Regions from separate parts of the Telluria sp. AC161 genome, predicted to be linked through region 2. Evidence: predicted binding sites of a transcription regulator. Region 2 holds the regulator's gene; each other region holds the start of a gene.
The links. Region 2 encodes sigma-54, which starts transcription at its own class of promoters, with help from an activator protein. Its sites were predicted from a motif close to TGGCANGNAANCTGCTTT; they were not measured.

Region 1 (6,349 bases), 1.3 Mb from region 2:
AAGAGCCGTTCCTGCGCATGCGCCGCAGTTACGGGGCAGCGCGTCACGAGGCAAAGGAAACGCTCAAGGCGTAGCGCCAGTCCGCTTCGGCAGGCTGATGTCGGCGCCGACAATAAGGATGACGCCCGGGCCTGGCTGGAGTAGTATCATTTTATTATTAGCCTGAGAGAGCCTCAACATGGCCGTCAATACAGTCGGAGTCCAACAACTTTATGTTGCCTACTTTGGCCGGCCGGCCGACCCAGCCGGGCTCGAGTATTGGGTGAATACGCTCGGCAGCGGTGCCACGCTGGCCGATATCTCGCGATCGTTTGCCGCTGCCGAGGAATACCGTGACAACTACAGCCACATGGACAGCCGCACCGTGGTCACCAAGATTTACGACCACCTGTTCGGGCGCGAAGCAGAAGCCGCTGGCGTCGATTATTGGGCCAGCCTGATGGACAGGGGCGTCATCGCGATCGACGACGCAGTCAGGGAAATTGCAGAGGCGGCGGTCGGCACCGATGCGGTCGCCTTTAACGGCAAGGCGGCTGCCGCCACTGTCTTCACGCTGCGCCTCGATACGCCCAACGAAGTGGCAGCCTACAGCCGCGATGCGGGGTTAGAGCTGGCCATGGAATTTCTTGCCACCGTCAAGGATGTGAAGACTGCGCTCGATGCGACCGACCCGGTCGTCGTCGATACGTGGATCGCACGCATCGTGGGCGCCGACGGCACCGCCATCGACGATGTGGGCCTGATCGGCGTGGCGCCGCTGGCGTGAATCAGGCCGCGGCCTCGCCGGCTGCTGCCTGGCCAGCGCTGTTGCTGCCGATGCAGTGCGGGCACGACACCTCATACACATAATCAGGCGATAACTGCTGGCGCGGCGTTACCACGGCGCGGCAGGCGAAGCACTGCACGGTTTCGGTCGGCTCGAGCTTCGGATTGAGCGCGGTGCGGTAGTCGAACACGAAGCAGTCGCCCGTATAGTGCGCGCCGCCGACGTCCTCGAAGTACTTCAGGATGCCGCCCTCGAGCTGGTACACACGCTCGTAGCCGATTTCCTTCATGTGGATCGCCGCTTTTTCGCAGCGGATGCCGCCGGTGCAGAAGGTCACCACTGTCTTGCCAGCCAGCGCATCGCGGTGCTGCGCCGCGACTTCGGGAAACTCGGTGAACTTGTCGATGCGGTAATCAAGCGTGTTCTCGAACGTGCCGACGTCGACTTCAAAGGCATTGCGCGTTTCCATCATCACGACCTCGACGCCGTCGTCATCGTGGCCCTGGTCGAGCCAGCGCTTGAGCGTGACGGGATCGACTGCCGGCGCCCGGCCCAGTTCGGGCTTGATCAGCGGCATGCGCATCGTGATGATCTCTTTCTTGATCTTGACCAGCATGCGCTTGTGCGACTGTTCGGTCGACAGGCTTTCTTTCCACGTCAGGTCGGCCAGGCGGGCGTCGCTGCGCACCCAGTCCAGGTACGTGTCGATGTGCTCGCGCGTACCCGACAAGAACATATTGATGCCTTCCGGTGTGAGCAGCACCGTGCCCTTCAGGGCAAGCTCGTTGCACAGCGCCTGGTACTGCGGGCGCAGGCTTTCCAGATCGTCGAGCGTGACAAATTTGTAGGCGGCGATGTTGACGTACTGTTGTGCGGAGGACATGGCGATAAAGAAGAAAAGCGGTGAACGAACAGGTCGATATTATAAGTCAGCCAGCCCCGCCAACCACCAGGTAAGCGCCATATGCTTGTCGGATAGATTTACACGATTGCACCAGAGCATTGATGCGTATCAAATAAGTCATTGATTTTAATGGTAAGCACTTAGCTGGCATCAAGCTTGCTTATAGGGGGCAGTGCTGTTCAAACTTTGATCTACTAGGAAAACAACAATGATCCGTAATATCGCTCTGCTGGCCCTTTCGCTGACTGCCGGTGCCGCTTCGGCCGCTACCATTCCTTCGACGCTGACCTTCAACTCGGACAGCAACACTGCCTACACCAACGTGATGCCGGCAGCCCAGAGCGGCAGCGTGCTGATCGACTTCAACTTCACCTACACCGGCGCCACGGTTGACAGCAACGATTTCGTGGCTCTGTGGTTCGGCAACTCGAACAACACGTCCGAAGCCTACAAAGGCCCGAACGTCGGCTTCAAGGCAAACTGCGGCACGGGTGGCAGCTGCACCAACGACCTGTTCGCACGCCTGGGCGGCGAGGGTGGTCCTTTCATGCCTAACAGCAATCTGGTTGCAGGCACCACCTACAACATCTTTGCGAACCTGTACAAGGCCGCTGGCTCGACGACCTACAACCGTTTCGACATGTGGCTCAATGCAACGGCTGAAGAAAAGTCGTCGCTGACCGGCGCCGATCTGATGGCAACCGGTAACTCGAACCTGACGTCGTTCAACGCGATCGGCATTCGCACCCTGGGTCTGGACAAAGGCCTGACCGTGAACGTGAACAATCTGAACGTCACCGGCCTCGAGGCTGAAGTGCCTGAGCCAAGCAGCGTTGCCCTGATGGGTCTGGCGCTGGCTGGCCTGGCATTCACCCGTCGCAACAAGCGCGGCTAATTGCCGCACGGCGCGCCGGCATACTGGCGCGTTGCTGACAGCACATCAAAAACGTCGTTCCTGCGCAGGCAGGAACGACGTTTTTGCGTTAACAACACACCGTGCCGGATGGTCGCGCAAGGTCGCCATATGCGGCCCGGATAGGCCGTGCTAGAGTGCCTCGCATTGCTCCATCACCGACAGGAACGCCATGCACGACTGGTCCGAAGGCTATATGACCGAGTTAGCCTATACCTACGGCTACTATCCCGAACTCAACCCATTGCGTGCACGTCTGGCCCTGTTAGAAGAGGGCATTGTTCCTCCGGATATCCAGACCGCTTGCGAGCTGGGCTTTGGCCAGGGCATGAGCATCAATATTCATGCGGCCGCCAGCGGCGCGGCCTGGCATGGCACCGATTTCAATCCGGCCCAGGTCGGTTTTGCGCGCGAGCTGGCGCAGGACTTGCCGCTGGCAGCCAATTTGTCCGACGAGGCCTTCGAGGCGTATTGCCAGCGCGCCGATCTGCCGCAGTTCGATTTCATCGCGCTGCACGGCATCTGGAGCTGGGTGTCGGATGCCAACCGCCGCGTGATCGCCAGCTTCATCGAACGCAAGCTCAAGGTGGGCGGTGTCGTCTACGTCAGCTACAACACCCAGCCCGGCTGGGCCGCGACCGGACCGCTGACCGAGTTGATGGCCGGCTTCGACGCAGCCCTCAATCCACCCGGCATCGGCCCCGCGGCGCGCATCGACGCGGCGCTCGACTTTGTCGACGGGCTGCTCGCGAGCGGGGCGTTGTACGGCAAGGTCAATCCCGAGGTGGCCGAGCACCTCAAGCGTCTGCGCAGCCAGGACCCGCGCTATCTGGCACACGAATATTTCAACCGCGACTGGCAGCCGATGCCGTTCGCGCAGATGCGCACCTGGATGGAAGGTGCGCGGCTGAGCTACGCCACGTCGGCCCAGTTCATCGACCACGTGCCGATGCTGAACCTGACCGCGCAGCAACAGGATGTGCTCGCCGCGATTCCGGACGCCGGTTTTCGCGAGTCGGCGCGCGACTTCATCGTCAACCGCCTGTTCCGGCGCGATTACTGGGTGCGCGGCGCGCGCCCGCTGGCGCCAGCCGACCGCACCGAGCGCCTGCGCGCCATGCGCGTGGTGCTGGCCACGCCGGCCGCCAGGGTCAAGCTCAAGGTCAGCGGCGCGCTGGGCGAAGCGAACCTGCACGAAGAGGTTTACCGCCCGATCCTCGATGCGCTGGCCGACCACCGGCCGCACAGCCTGGGCGAACTCGAAATCACGCTGGCCCCGTACGGCGCGACGCTGGCCGGGATCGTCGAGGCGGTCATGCTGCTGACCGGCGCCGGCAACCTGCACCCGGCCCAGGCCGACGAGGCAATCGCTGATGCCAGGGCCGGCGCGCTGCTCCTCAACGCTCGCCTGTGCGCCATGGCGCGCTACGCCGAAGATGTCGGTTGCCTGGCCTCGCCGGTGACGGGCGGCGGCTTCCCGGTGCGCCGCATCGACCAGCTGTTTCTGCTGGCGCGCAGCAGTGGTGCGGCCAGCCTCGGGGCGCTGGCCGATTTCGCGGCGGCGGCGCTGCAGGCGCAAGGTCAGCGCATCATGAAGGATGGCCAGCCGGTGCTGGACGACGCCCGCCAGACCGAGATGCTGCGCAGCCAGGCGCATGCGTTCGAAACAACGCGCCTGCCGGTTTTGCAGGCCTTGGGCGTGGCTGCCTAGGGCGGCTCCAGCTTTCAGATCGTCGAAGCACCATGTTGGCGAGAACGCCACGCTGACCCGCCCCCTGGACCCACAGACCTCGCCGGCCCCTCCGCGCAAAGCCCGGGCGCGGTAAAATGCGGGGATGACTTCCCCGACTTTTACCCATCTGCGCATCCACTCCGAATACTCCATCGTCGACGGCCTGGTCCGTATTGACGAGCTGGTCAAGGCGGCGGTCAAGGATGGGCAGCCGGCGCTGGCCGTGACCGACCTGGCCAATACCTTTTGCCTGGTGCGCTTCTACAAAGAGGCGCGCGGCAAGGGCGTCAAGCCGATCGTCGGGGTCGATGCATGGATCACCAACGACGACAACCGCGACAAGCCGCACCGCCTGCTCATTTTGGCCAAGAACCACACCGGCTATCTGCAGCTGTGCGACCTGCTGGCGCGTGCCTGGCTCACCAACCAGCATAAGGGCCGCGCCGAACTGCGCGCCGAATGGCTCGAAGCGCTGACCACGTCCACCTCGACCCTGCATCCCGAGCAGTCGCAGGCCAATGGCCTGATCGTGCTGTCGGGCGCGCACTTTGGCGACATCGGCCAGGCCATCGAGAATGGCGACATCGCCCGCGCCGAAGCCAATGCCGCGCGCTGGGCGCGCGTGTTTCCGGGCCATTTTTATATCGAGATCCAGCGCGCCGGCCAGCTCAACCAGGAGCAGCAGGTACGCCACTCGGTGGCACTGGCCGGGCGCCTCGGCTTGCCGGTCGTGGCGACGCACCCGGTGCAGTTCCTCGACAAGGACGAATACATCGCCCACGAAGCGCGCGTCTGTATCGCCGAAGGCGAGATGCTGGCCAACGCCAAGCGCGTGCGCCGCTTCAACGAGAACATGTGCTTCAAGTCGCAGGCCGAGATGGCCGAGCTGTTCAGGGACCTGCCGGGCGCGCTGGCCAACTCCGTCGAAATCGCCAAGCGCTGCAACGTCACGCTCACGCTGGGCAAACCGCAGCTGCCGAACTTCCCGACGCCGGGCATGACGATCGATGAATTTTTGATCGCCGAGACCAAGAAAGGCCTGGAAGACCGCCTGCTGCAGCTGTACCCGAACGAGGCGGAGCGCGAACGCGAGCGCCCGCGCTACGAAGCGCGCCTGGACTTCGAGAATCAAACGATCATCAACATGAAGTTCCCCGGCTACTTCCTGATCGTGGCCGAGTTCATCCAGTGGGGCAAGAACAACGACGTGCCGATCGGCCCGGGCCGCGGTTCGGGTGCGGGTTCGCTGGTGGCGTATGCGCTCAAGATCACCGACCTCGATCCGCTCAAGTACAACCTGCTGTTCGAGCGTTTCCTGAATCCCGAACGCGTCTCGATGCCCGACTTCGACATCGACTTTTGCCAGGAAAAGCGCGAACTCGTCATCCAGCACGTGAAAGACCTGTACGGGCGCGATGCGGTCTCGCAGATCGCGACCTTCGGCACGATGGCGGCCAAGGGCGCGATCCGCGACGTGGGCCGTGTGCTCGACTTTGGCTACAACTTCTGCGATGGCATCTCCAAGCTGATTCCGTTCAAGCCGGGCAAGCAGGTGTCGATTGCCGAGGCGATCGAAGAAGAACCGATGCTCAAGGAGCGCCTCGAGAACGAAGAAGAGGTCAAGACGCTGCTCGAACTGGCGCAGAAGGTCGAAGGCATCACGCGCAATATCGGCATGCACGCCGGTGGCGTCTTGATCGCGCCGGGCAAACTCACCGACTTCTGCCCGCTGTACACGCAGGGCGGCGATACCGGCGTGGTCTCGCAGTACGACAAGGACGACGTGGAGGCCGTGGGCCTGGTCAAGTTCGACTTTTTGGGCCTGACCACGCTGACGATCCTCGACCGCGCGGTCAAGTACATCAAAGAGCTCGATCCGGCCGAGAGCGAATTCGATCTCGCCAAGCTGGCGCTGGACGACCGCGCGTCGTACAAGCTGCTGTCCGATGCCAAGACCGTCGCGATCTTCCAGCTGGAGTCGCGCGGCATGCAGGGCATGCTCAAGGATGCACGGCCCGACCGCTTCGAGGACAT
Region 2 (6,349 bases):
CATTGCCATCTTCGTGCGCTCGGTGACGATGCGCAGGCCGCAATCGGGCCCGCCCTGCGCGATGCCCATGCCGCCGCCCATGACCACGCCATCCATCAGCGCGATGTACGGTTTCGGATAAAAATGGATCAGGTGATTCAGCGCGTATTCTTCGGTGAAGAAATCCTCGAGCAGTGCGCTGCCGCCTTGCGGCGAGGCGTTGCCGACGTCGTGGAAGAAGCGGATATCGCCGCCCGCGCACAGCGCTTTTTCGCTGCTGCTGGTGATCACGACCGCATCGACCGCAGCGTCAAGCTGCCAGTCGAGCAGGATCGCGGTCAGCGCGCGCACCATGTCCAGCGACAGCGAATTGAGCGCCTTGGGACGGTCGAGGGTGATGATGCCGGTGCGGTTGGCGATGCGGGTCAGGACGTGTTCGGACATGGCGTGATCCATCGAAAGGAAACACGTATTTTACCGGCAGCGGGATGCAAAAAGGGCGTCCCGAAAAGACGCCCCTGGCGGTGGTGACCTGCGCTCGATCAGGCGGCAGCGACGTCTGCTTCGTCGACGTCCAGGCGTTTGATCGCTGTGCGGTTATGGTCTTTGAGCATCTGCTTGTGCTTCAGAATTTGTCGATCCAGTTTATCCATCAACATGTCGATCGCGGCATACAGGTCTTGTGCGACGCTCGCCACGTGCAGGGTCTTGCCCGACACCTGGACATTGATTTCAGCTTTTTGCCTTTTTTCTTTTTCAGTGAGGTTATCGACGGCCAGGAAGACGTGGGTATCTATGACTTGATCGAAATGGCGAATAATGCGTTCCAGCTTATTCTGAACGTATTCACGGATGGCAGGGGTTACTTCGAGATGGTGACCACTGATGGTGAGGTTCATACACACTCCTTTGAAGATGTCACGTCGCTTGCACCACACAGGAGCTGAAGGCACAGACTGTATGAGCGGCGTTGTTACAAGGCTTTGCGGAGACTGACGGGGGGGATCTTGAGCGCTTCACGGTATTTTGCGACCGTCCTGCGCGCAATGACCATGCCTTGTTCCCCGAGCATTTCCGCGATCTTGCTGTCGGATAATGGATTCTTAGGGTCTTCTGCTCCTGTCAATTGTGCGATGAGCGCACGGATTGCCGTTGAGGATGCTTCGCCTCCCGCTTCGGTGGCAACGTGGCTACCGAAGAAATACTTCAACTCGAACATGCCGTGCGGGGTCAGCATGTATTTCTGGGTTGTGACACGAGAGATGGTGCTCTCGTGCAGACCTAGTGTATCAGCTATCTCGCGCAAAACAAGGGGCCGCATGGCAACCGCGCCGTGGCTGAAAAAGTTGCGCTGGCGCTCGACAATCGCCTCGGCCACACGCAGGATCGTGTCGAAACGCTGGCGCATATTCTTGATGAGCCACTTCGCCTCTTGCATCTGCGCGCCCATCTGGCTCTCGCTGCGGCCCTGCTTGAGCATGGTCGCGTACAGGCTGTTGACGCGCAGGCGCGGCATCACGTCCTGGTTCAGCGTGACCGCCCAGCCGTTCTTGGCGCGCCGCACGATCACGTCCGGCACCACGTAATCCGACACGTTCGACGCGAACGCGGCGCCCGGATGCGGATTGCACTGGCGGACCACGGCCTGCACTTCGCGCAGGTCTTCGTCGTCGCAATCGAGCGCTTTTTTCAGCTTGCTGTATTCGCGCTGCGCGAACCAGGTCAGGTAGCCTTCGACGATCTTCAGGGCCATGCGGCGCGTGACCATCGGCACGCCCGGCATGCGCCGGATCTGCAGCGCCAGGCATTCGGCCGCGCTGCGCGCGCCCACGCCCACCGGGTCCATGCTCTGCACCATCGCCAGCGCGCAGCGCAGTTCGTCGAGATCGACCTCGAGTTCTTCGGGCAGCCGCGCGTGGATGTCGTCGAGCGGTTCTTCCAGGTAGCCGTTGTCGTCCAGCGCGTCGATCACCAGTTCGGCCAGTGCGCGGTCGCGGGTGGACAGCAGCGTTTCGCGCACCTGTTCCATCAGGTGTTCGCGCAGCGTGATGGCGCACGCCTCCAGCTGCGGGCGGCCGTCTTCGTCGTCGCTGCTGCTACTGCTGCCAGAGGATGCGCCGCTGCCTTCGCTCCAGTCGGTGTCGGGCCGGTCGCCATCGATCGCGCCGCCTTCAGCGCCCTCGCCCTCGGCCGGCGCGCTACCCTCGCCTTCGGCCTGCTGGCCCGGCGCCGGCGGCGCCTCGCCCTGTGCCGGCGCATTGTTGATCGCCCCATCGCCCAGCAAGCGCACCGAATGATCGAGCGGATCGTCGAGCCTTTCGAGCAGCGGGTTATCGCCCAGTATCTGCTCGATCTCCTGATGCAGTTCGAGCGTCGACAGCTGCAGCAACCGGATCGATTGCTGCAGCTGTGGCGTGAGCGCCAGGTGCTGCGAAGTGCGGAGCTGAAGGGACTGTTTCATCAATTGAGTATGGCTTACATGCGGAAATGTTCACCGAGGTACACGCGCCGTACCGACTCGTCGGCGATGATATCGTCGGGGCGGCCGGATGCAAGCACCGCGCCCTGATTGATGATGTAGGCGCGGTCGCAGATGCCAAGCGTCTCGCGGACATTGTGGTCGGTGATCAGGACGCCGATCTTGCGCTCCTTGAGGAAGCGCACGATGCGCTGGATCTCGATCACGGCGATCGGATCGACGCCGGCAAACGGTTCATCGAGCAGCACGAAGCGCGGGTTGGTGGCCAGTGCGCGCGCGATCTCCACGCGGCGCCGCTCACCGCCCGACAGCGACAGCGCCGGGTTCTCGCGCAGCTTCTCGATCTGCAGGTCGGCCAGCAAGGTATCGAGGCGGTCGCTGATCTCGGTTTTGGTCAGCGACTTGCCGTTGACCTTCTGCAGTTCGAGCACGGCGCGGATGTTTTCTTCCACCGTCAGCTTGCGAAACACCGACGCTTCCTGCGGCAGGTACGACAGGCCGAGCACCGCGCGGCGATGGATCGGCAGGCTGGTGATGTCGGTGCCGTTGATGCTGATCGAGCCGGCGTCCGACGGCACCAGGCCGACGATCATGTAGAACGAAGTGGTCTTGCCGGCGCCGTTCGGGCCCAGCAAACCTACTACTTCGCCGCATTCGACGTCGAGCGACACATCGCGCACGACCAGGCGCTTGCCATAGCTTTTCTGCAGGCCCTTGACGACCAGTGTGCTGCGATCGTTCAGTTCCGTCATTGCGTGCCTCCGGCCGGCGCACGCTTGGGCGCCAGGATCAGCGTACCGCGTCCGCCGCCAACCTTGCTCTCGCCGCTGGCGTCATTGCGCACGGCGACGACTTCCTTGCGGTTGTCGTACGAGATGAACGGACCGGTCATCTGGTTGGTCATCCGTTCGTTTTCGAGTTCCTTGACGACGGCGTTCGAGTACAGGCGCACCAGCTCCGAACGCTCATCGTATTCGATGCGTTCGGCCTGGCCCTCGACCCACAGGTTCGGGCCGCCGTCGCGCTTCTGGCGGAACGTGGCGGGCTTGCCGTTGGCGGCGGTGAGCGTCACGCTCATATAGCCTTCGGGCGTTTCCCTGACGACGGCGCGTTCGGCCTTGACCAGCAGCGTGCCGCGGGTCAGGATCACGTTGCCGGTGAAGGTACGAACGCCTGCGACGCCATCGAGGTCGCCATTATCGTATTCAAGCGCCGCCTGCTTGAGCGAGTCGGCCTTTTCGGCCATGGCGGTCAAGGAAAGGAGTGACAAGAAAGCGGCAGCAAAGAGTTTTTTCATGATGGTGCTGGTCCTGGGTTAGCACGCGCGCATGGCTGATGGCCTTCAGCGCTGGCGTGGCGGATAGACGATACGGCCGCGGCCGGACAATTGCATCTGCATGGTCGCGTTGTTGGCCATCATGCCGGTGGCCTTGAGGCTGGACGCGCCAAGCTCCATGTCGATCGGCTGGTCGGTCTTGACGATTTCTTCGTCGGGCAATACGGTGATGGCCTGCGTGCGCACGCGCAGCGCTTCGCTGGCGGGCGTTTTCGGGCGCTGCAGATCGACGTCGCCGAACAGTTCGACGCGGTGTTCTTCGTGGAAGATACGCGCGTTCCTGGCCACCACCGTCATCGGCGGACGGCCCGGCTCGACGCCGCGCATCAGCGGCTGCTCGACGTTCGACACATCGCCCAGCGGGATATGGGCCAGGCGCTTGCCCGACACCACGTAGCTTGGCTGGCCGTTGGGCGTCATGCGGACGAACGAGAAATTTTCGACGATGTAATCCGGTTCGTCGGGCGGGCCGCCCAGCTGCGCGTCGATGTCGGTCGCCTGCATCAGCTGCAGCAGCCAGAAGCTGCCGAAGGCGAAGAACACGCCGATCACGATCATCGCCAGCAGATTCCAGCGATGCGCGGTGCGTTTGTTGGAGGCGATCGTGGCCATGGCGCTCAGGCGAAATATGGCGCGAGCGCCTGGTCGTAGGTGCCCTGCGCGCGCATGACGAGGTCGCAGATCTCGCGCACCGCGCCACGCCCACCACCGTTCTTGGTCACGTAATGCGCGCGGTGCTGCACGTCCGGGTGGCCGGACGGTACGGCAACGGCAAAGCCGACGCGCGCGAACAGCGGCAGGTCGATCACGTCGTCGCCGATGTAGCCGCATTGGTCGGCGGTAAAGCCGGTGGCCTCGAGCAGATTGGCAAAGCCGATGCGCTTGTCGTGGTTGCCCTGGTAGACATGCGAGATGCCCAGGTCGGCAGCGCGCCGCACGACGATCGGCGACAGGCGCGCGCTGATGATCGCGGTCTGCACACCGGATTTATTCAGCATCTGGATGCCCAAGCCGTCGAGCACATTGAAGGTCTTGGTGACTTCGCCATCGGGGCCGTAGGTCAGGCTGCCGTCGGTGAGTACACCGTCGACGTCGAAGATCATGACCTTGATGCGCGCGGCGCGCTCGATGTGGGCCAATGCAGGCGTAGTTACTGCGGGAGTAGTCATCAGATTACCTTTGCGCGGGTCAGGTCGTGGATGTGCAGCGCGCCGACCAGCTGGCCCGCCTCATCGATCACGAGCATCTGGTTGATGCGGAATTCTTCCATCACGGCGACCGCGTCGACCGCCAGCTGCTCGGGGCGCACGCTGCGCGGATTGGCGTGCATGACATCGCGAATCAGCACGTTCGAAAAATCGTGCATGCGCTCGATCACGCGACGCAAGTCGCCGTCGGTGAACACGCCCAGCGGACGGCCATCGGCGTCGACCACGGCGGTCATGCCCATGCCCTTCTGGCTGATCTCGAGCAGCGCCTTGACCAGCGGGACATCCAGGCCCACCGACGGAATGGCGTCACCGGTGCGCATCACGTCGCGCACGTGCGTGAGCAGGCGCCGGCCCAGCGCGCCGCCCGGATGCGACAGCGCGAAATCCTGCTCGCGAAAACCCCGCACGTCGAGCAGCGCCACGGCCAGCGCATCGCCCATGGCCAGCGTGACGGTGGTGCTGGTGGTCGGCGCCAGGTTGAGCGTGCAGGCTTCTTTCGCCACTGCGATGTTCAGGTGGACATCGGCCAGCTTGGCCAGGCGCGAGGCCGGCTTGCCGGTCATGGCGATCACGCGCGCGCCCAGGCGCTTCACGGCCGGCAGGATGTCGAGCAGTTCGGACGATTCGCCCGAATTGGAAATGGCGATCAGGATGTCATTCGCGGTGACCATCCCCAGGTCGCCGTGCGCCGCTTCGCCCGGGTGCATGAAGAACGCCGGCGTACCGGTGGACGACAGCGTAGCGGCGATCTTGCGGCCGATGTGCCCCGACTTGCCCATGCCCGAGACGACCACGCGGCCGGTGCCTGCGTAGATCAGCTGCGCGGCGTCGACGAAGCTGCTGTCGTCGCCCAGGCGCGCGTGCAATGCAACGATGGCATCGGCCTCGATGGCAAGCGTCTGGCGACCCAGTTCCAGCACGCGCTGCGCCAGGGTTTCGTCAAAACTTTTCAGCATTATTTGGTCATCAGTTACACTCATTCCAGAAGTATAAACGAATTGCGAAAGCAAAAAACTTGCCAGTCGTAACATTCGATGACAAGCACGCCACACGGCGCATCGCCACCACAACCATCGCCCGCTTCACCCCATGCATTCTGGTCTCGAACTTACCCTGTTGCTGCTTGGCTGCGCCGTCCTCGGCGTGGTGGCCTTTCGTACCCTGCAGCTGCCGCCGATGCTCGGCTACCTGGCCGTCGGCGTCCTGATCGGCCCCCACGCCCTGGCCCTGGCCGAAGACAGCCCCACCACCCACGCGCTGGGCGAATTCGGCATCGTCTTTTTGATGTTTTCGATCGGGCTCGAATTCTCGCTCGGCCAGCTGCGCTCGATGCGGCGCATCGTG
Region 3 (6,349 bases), 290 kb from region 2:
GCCGGCAGCACGAAACGCCTGGGCGACCTGCTTGACGGCGTTCGATTCGCCGCCGGAGGTCCACCAGTGGATGACTTCTGCTGTCGGTGCGGCCGCACTGGCTGGCGCGCTACCGAGCACGATACTCAGCGCACCTGCAGCGGCGCACAACCATGCGCAGGCTGCTGCCAGGTTGCGGGATTTGACCATCTTGTCTCCGTTCAGTGCCATGTTTTTTTGGCACGTTGGAAACGTTACCATTGGCTTTGCCTGACTATAGCATCGGGTCAATTGACGGTCAAACTAAACTTGCGGATTGGGGCAGCGACCGAAGCGGAAAAAACGCACATGGTTTTCTTCCTCGTGTAGAGTAATAGTTAATATTTCAAGCGGCGAAAAAGGTGGTTGCCGCACCTGGCGGTTGCATGACGCTTCGGAGGCATGTTGAGAAATTCGAAAATATTTCCACGTGTACGATACCTCGGGATCTATGTTGATCGGGCAGGCCTGTTTGCCTGCCACGCTCGCGCAACATCAATCGCGCTGACCATTGCGCATGGCAGCCGCCCATGAGTCGCCCGGTCATTTTACTTGTCGACGATGAGCCCGCCAACCTGGCCATGATGCGCAAGGTGCTCAGCGATGACTACACGCTGGTGTTTGCCCGTAACGGCGCCGAAACCATGGCGGCGCTCCACAAGCATCGACCGGCCATGGTGTTACTGGACATCGGTCTGCCCGACATCAACGGCTACGACCTTTGCCTTAAAATCAAGCAGAGCGATACGACCGGGACCATCCAGGTCATTTTCGTAACGGCGTACGCCGACCCCGTGAATGAAGCCGCCGGGTTCTTTGCTGGCGGCGTCGACTACATCACGAAACCCGTGTCGCCCCCGATCGTGCGCGCGCGCGTCGCCAGCCATTTATCTCAGGTGCGCGCGGAACTGCTGGCCAGGAGCTACCGCGAGGCCATCTCGATGCTGGGCCAGGCAGGGCATTTCAACGATACCGATACCGGTGCGCACATCTGGCGCATGGCCGCCTATGCAAAGGCGCTTGCCAAAGGAGCAGGGTGGAGCGCCGAAGACAGCGAGCAACTCGAACTGGCAGCGCCAATGCATGACACCGGCAAAATAGGGATTCCCCAGTCCATCCTGCGCAAACCCGGTCCACTGGACGACGCCGAGTGGGCCATCATGAAAACCCATCCGCAGATCGGCTACGACATCCTGAGCAAAAGCGCTGCACAGGTGTTCCAGCTCGCCGCCGAGGTGGCGTTGTATCACCACGAAAAGTGGGATGGCAGCGGCTATCCGGCCGGCCTGGCCGGCGAGGCCATCCCCCTATCGGCGCGCCTGGTGGCGCTCGCCGACGTGTTCGATGCCCTGAGCATCAAGCGCCCGTACAAGGAAGCGTGGGGTGTCGACAAAATCGTGGCCTATGTGGATAGCCGCTCGGGGACGGATTTCGATCCGGCGCTGGTGGCGGTGTTTCACAGGACGCTGCCGGAGTTGCTCGATATACAGCAGACGTGGGATGCGCGGGATGGTGAACTGGACCAGGCGTCGGGGATGATCCAGAAAAAAAGCCCAGCCTGAAAGGGTGGGCTTTTTGAAAGCTGGTACCGACTACCGATTTCGGATTGGCTATTATTTTCTGTTCTGTCGCGTAACGTTCTTCGCAGTTTCTTTACGCGCGACGCCGGCGGCGCAAGCCCGCTATCAGAGCAAGTCCGGCGCCCAGCAAAGCGATCTGGCTGGGTTCTGGCACTTCGGCAGTCGTCAGGCGCAAATTATCCAGATTCAGGATGTAGTTTGGATTGTTCGGCAAGATCGAGAATCCAAAAATTAACTCGCTCGATGTGACTGAAAGAACACCGCGCAGGAAGGCACTGCCAGCCAGCGGATTGGTCAAGGTGTCGGAGGTCAACACATTGCCGTCGCGCCCATAGGCCGTTAGCGTAGCATCCCAGTACGAATAGCTGTCGATGCTGATACCAGTCACAGCGGTAGTGAAGTAACCAATCGGGTTGGTCGAGCTGATGAAGTGATTCAATGGATCACCATTGAAAAAATCAGCCTGCATCAAGGTGCCTTGGTTAAACATCAGACCGATTTGCTCGTACTGGTTGCTCAATGGCTGCAATTGATAATTGCCGGAGGGCGTATCGTCCGCAGTGCCGAGCACGCCATCAATGCCTGGCAAGGTTTCAAAGTCAATCAGGATTTCACCGGCATGGCTACTAGCGGCAGAACATGCCAAGGCCACAGAAAAGAGCGTAGGAATTACATGTCGCAAGAACTTAGGCATTGATTTTCCAGTAAGGGTAATTGCATTATCTGTGAGCACCTTGCAATATTGACCCACCGCAAGATTGAACTTTAAGGCTAAGCACAAATTGGGCCACTTTCGTAGTTTCAATAAAATCAAGCAGTTATTACGCGCTATAGAAGCCTTTCAACTGGGATGTAAGTATTTTCGACAGATATATCCATTTTTTGCGAGCTGAAGTAAGTCCGTCATCCGCCGAAATGGCTTTCCTCGACCATTTCGCGTGAACGGCTGCTTGGTATGGCTGGCAGGGGATATCCGGCTCGTTCTATGCGCTTGCGAGATTGCGTTGCACCTTCACATGCTATGTCGTCGACAAGCGCCATTTGGACTCCTCGATCGTCCATGCACTGCGTGAAAGCGCTTAATCCGTCGCCTGGATTGTTCAAGCCGGGTATACACGAGTTACATGGCACCCAGAAAGCAAAAGGCCCAATCCTGAGGATTGGGCCTTTTGCTTGACTAACTGGTGCCGGCTGCCGGTTTCGAACTGGCCACCTGATGATTACAAATCAACTGCTCTACCAAATGAGCTAAGCCGGCGTGATCTTTAGAGCAAGAATTATACGCTATTTGATCCGCGTGAGGGTCGGTCGTCCACCCTTCTTTGGTGGCTCGTCATCGCCACCCGACGGCGGAGTAGACACTTCCGTATCCGGCACCACCGGCGAATCCACGCCCTTCGATGGCACCGCCGACAGCGCTGGCCCCGCAGGCGCCGTACCCACTTCAGGCGCCGATCCATCCGACGACGCAGCAGGCAATGCACCCACTTCGAACGCCATCCCCTGGCCATTTTCATTGGCATAAATCGCCAGTACATTGTGCACAGGGATGTAGATTTCGCGCGACACGCCGTTGAAGCGTGCCCGGAAGTGGACTGCGTCGTTGTCCATCTTCAGCGCCGAGGTGGCGCCGAAGCTGATGTTCAGGATGATCTCGCCCTTGCGGACGTATTCCATCGGCACCGTCGTCGATCCATCGACCTTGACTGCGAGGTAAGGCGTAAAGCCACTGTCGGTGCACCATTCGTAGATGGCGCGCAGCAGGTAGGGTTTGGTGGAGATCTCTGACATGGTGGTATGGGCTAGCAATACAGGCAAAACGGGCGTTCGCGCCAGTCTATCGGATTCGCCCGAAGAACGTCCGATTCCGGCGCGTACGGTGCGGCTGAGGACAGGGGCGGCAACAAGCCCGCCCCAGGTCCATCAACGACGCATCACTTTCTCGGACGGGGTCAGCGCCTCGATGTAGGCAGGGCGCGAGAAGATGCGCTCGGCGTATTTCATCAGCGGTGCAGCCGTCTTCGACAGTTCGATACCGTAGTGATCCAGGCGCCAGAGCAGCGGCGCGATAGCCACGTCGAGCATCGAGAACTCATCACCCAGCATGTACTTGTTCTTCAGGAACAGCGGTGCCAGCGTCGTCAGGCGGTCGCGGATTTCGGTGCGGGCCTTGTCGTGGATCTTGTCGTTCGACTTGTTGCGCTCGCTTTCCAGCGTGTGCACGTGGACGAACAGCTCTTTTTCGAAGTTGAACAGCATCAGGCGGGCACGGGCGCGCATCAGCGGGTCGGCCGGCATCAGTTGCGGATGCGGGAAGCGCTCGTCGATGTACTCGTTGATGATGTTCGATTCGTACAGGATCAGTTCGCGCTCGACCAGGATCGGCACCTGGCCGTACGGGTTCATCGTCGAAATATCTTCCGGCTTGTTGAACAGGTCGACGTCGCGCACTTCGAAGTCCATGCCCTTTTCGAACAGGACGAGGCGGCAGCGTTGGGAGAACGGGCACGTGGTGCCGGAGTAGAGAACCATCATGGTTTATAGTTCCTTAAGAAACAAAGGGGTGCAGCGCCGAGCACTCACCCCAGAGAAATGATTGCCCGTATTATAGCCAACCGGACAACGAAAGCGAATTACTTCACTTCTTTCCAGTACGATTCATTCAATCGCCAGGCCAAAAAGGCGAAAATCGTCAAGAACAGGAGCACGAATGCCCCCAGTCGCTTGCGTGTTGCCTGGGCCGGCTCGGCCATCCAGACCATGTAGGCAACGAGGTCGGCCGTGGCGGTGTTGAACTCCTGCTGGGTCATGGTGCCGGGGCTCACTTGCTCAAAGCGGGCGAAGGTGTGAACCATCTTGCCGGCTTCATGCGGATCGGGCTGCTCCGTGAACTTCGCCGTGCGGATCCCCTGCTGCAGCCACATGGCGTGCGGCATCGCGACATTCGGCACCACCATATTGTTCCAGCCGGTCGGGCGCGTCTCGTCCTGGTAGAACGTGCGCAGATAGGTGTACAGATAGTCGGCGCCCGAGCCGCCTGGCGACGCCTTGGCGCGCGCGATCACCGACAAATCCGGCGGCACCGCGCCGAACCAGGCCTTGGCATCGTTCGGTCGCATGGCCGTGGTCATCATGTCGCCGACCTTGTCGGCAGAAAACAACAAGTTTTGCCGGATCTGGTCGTCTGTCAGGCCCAGGTCGCGCAGGCGGTTGTAGCGCATCGACGCGGCCGAGTGGCAATTGAGGCAGTGGTTGACGAACAGTTTGGCGCCGTTCTGCAGCGACGCCAGGTCGGCGCGGTCCGGGGCGCGGTCGAGCGGAAAGCTGCCTTCGGCGGCGAATGCCAGGCCGGGCGCCAGGGCCAGGATGGCGATCAGTTTTTTCACAAGCAATGTCATGGGATGTCCTTGTGCGCGGGTCCGAAGGCGTCAGTGCGGGGTGAAGGTGACACGGGTCGGCACCGGCTTGAAGGTGCCCATCGTGCTCCACCACGGCATCAGGAGGAAGAACCCGAAGTACGCCAGCGTGCACACTTGCGAGATCAGCGTGAACGCGGCCGTCGGCAATTGCGTGCCCAGATAGCCCAGCGTCACGAACACCACGGCAAACACCGCATACACCCACTTGTGCCAGTCGGGACGGTAGCGCAGCGAGCGGGCCGGCGAGTGGTCCAGCCATGGCATGCCGGCAATGATCATCACCGACGAGCCGAACAGCACCACGCCCCAGAACTTGGCGTCGAGCACCTGTGGCAGCATGCCGATGACCAGCAGCAGGCCGACCACGGCAATGATCGCCTTAGTTGTGAAGGCCAGGCGCGACTTGAACCAGATGAACACCACGTAGGCCGCGACCGCTGCCATCAGCACGTACATGAAGTCGGCCGTCGTGGCGCGCAGCACCGAATAGAACGGCGTGAAGTACCAGGTCGGCGCGATGTGCGACGGGGTCTTCATCGAGTCGGCCGGCAGGAAGTTGTTGTACTCGAGGAAGTAGCCGCCCATCTCTGGGGCGAAGAACACGACCGCCGAGAACAGCAGCAGGAACACGCTTACGCCGAACAGATCCTTGGTGGTGTAGTACGGGTGCGACGGGATCGTGTCGAGCGGGTAGCCGTCCGGGCCGATGTGGTCCTTGACTTCGATGCCGTCCGGATTGTTCGAACCCACCTCATGCAGCGCCGTCAGGTGGGCCACTACCAGGCCGATGATGACCAGGGGCAGGGCGATCACGTGGAAGGCGAAGAAGCGGTTCAGCGTGGCGTCCGACACCACGTAATCGCCGCGGATCCACAGCGACAGGTCGCTGCCGATCACGGGAATCGCGCCGAACAGGTTGACGATCACCTGCGCGCCCCAGTACGACATCTGGCCCCACGGCAGCAGGTAGCCGAAGAACGCCTCGGCCATCAGGCACAAAAAGATGCCGAAGCCGAACAGCCAGACCAGCTCGCGCGGTTTGCGGTACGAGCCGTACATGAGGCCGCGCGCCATGTGCAGGTAGACAACGATGAAGAAGGCCGAGGCGCCGGTCGAGTGCATGTAACGCACCAGCCAGCCCCACGGCACTTCGCGCATGATGTACTCGACCGAGCCGAAGGCCAGCGCCGCGTCGGGCTTGTAGTGCATCGTGAGGAAAATGCCGGTGACGATCTGCAGCACCAGCACGAGGGCCGAGAGCGAGCCGAACAGATACCAGACGTTGAAATTCTTGGGCGCGTGGTACTTGCCCCACTGATCGTTCCACAGCTT

Region 1: the regulator sigma-54 is predicted to act here: its motif matches at 1,816-1,833, upstream of ACZ0AJ_RS16005 (PEP-CTERM sorting domain-containing protein).
Region 3: the regulator sigma-54 is predicted to act here: its motif matches at 2,371-2,388, upstream of ACZ0AJ_RS20605 (PEP-CTERM sorting domain-containing protein).

What each region holds. Positions count from the first base shown of each region.
Region 1 covers NZ_OZ409861.1:3,589,737-3,596,085, reverse strand. The annotation lists gene ACZ0AJ_RS16020 (acyltransferase family protein) at 1-74, shown strand, start outside; gene ACZ0AJ_RS16015 (DUF4214 domain-containing protein) at 179-766, shown strand; gene ACZ0AJ_RS16010 (sulfurtransferase) at 768-1,649, opposite strand; gene ACZ0AJ_RS16005 (PEP-CTERM sorting domain-containing protein) at 1,879-2,565, shown strand; gene ACZ0AJ_RS16000 (methyltransferase regulatory domain-containing protein) at 2,756-4,294, shown strand; gene dnaE (DNA polymerase III subunit alpha) at 4,419-6,349, shown strand, end outside.
Region 2 covers NZ_OZ409861.1:4,917,452-4,923,800, reverse strand. The annotation lists gene ACZ0AJ_RS21910 (enoyl-CoA hydratase/isomerase family protein) at 1-423, opposite strand, end outside; gene hpf (ribosome hibernation-promoting factor, HPF/YfiA family) at 522-878, opposite strand; gene ACZ0AJ_RS21900 (RNA polymerase factor sigma-54) at 953-2,440, opposite strand; gene lptB (LPS export ABC transporter ATP-binding protein) at 2,455-3,210, opposite strand; gene lptA (lipopolysaccharide transport periplasmic protein LptA) at 3,207-3,755, opposite strand; gene lptC (LPS export ABC transporter periplasmic protein LptC) at 3,801-4,406, opposite strand; gene ACZ0AJ_RS21880 (KdsC family phosphatase) at 4,412-4,963, opposite strand; gene ACZ0AJ_RS21875 (KpsF/GutQ family sugar-phosphate isomerase) at 4,963-5,985, opposite strand; gene ACZ0AJ_RS21870 (monovalent cation:proton antiporter family protein) at 6,095-6,349, shown strand, end outside.
Region 3 covers NZ_OZ409861.1:4,628,615-4,634,963, forward strand. The annotation lists gene ACZ0AJ_RS20595 (ABC transporter substrate-binding protein) at 1-189, opposite strand, end outside; gene ACZ0AJ_RS20600 (response regulator) at 549-1,580, shown strand; gene ACZ0AJ_RS20605 (PEP-CTERM sorting domain-containing protein) at 1,672-2,292, opposite strand; tRNA gene ACZ0AJ_RS20610 (tRNA-Thr) at 2,781-2,856, opposite strand; gene ACZ0AJ_RS20615 (ClpXP protease specificity-enhancing factor) at 2,883-3,389, opposite strand; gene ACZ0AJ_RS20620 (glutathione S-transferase N-terminal domain-containing protein) at 3,522-4,133, opposite strand; gene ACZ0AJ_RS20625 (cytochrome c1) at 4,232-4,996, opposite strand; gene ACZ0AJ_RS20630 (cytochrome b) at 5,027-6,349, opposite strand, start outside.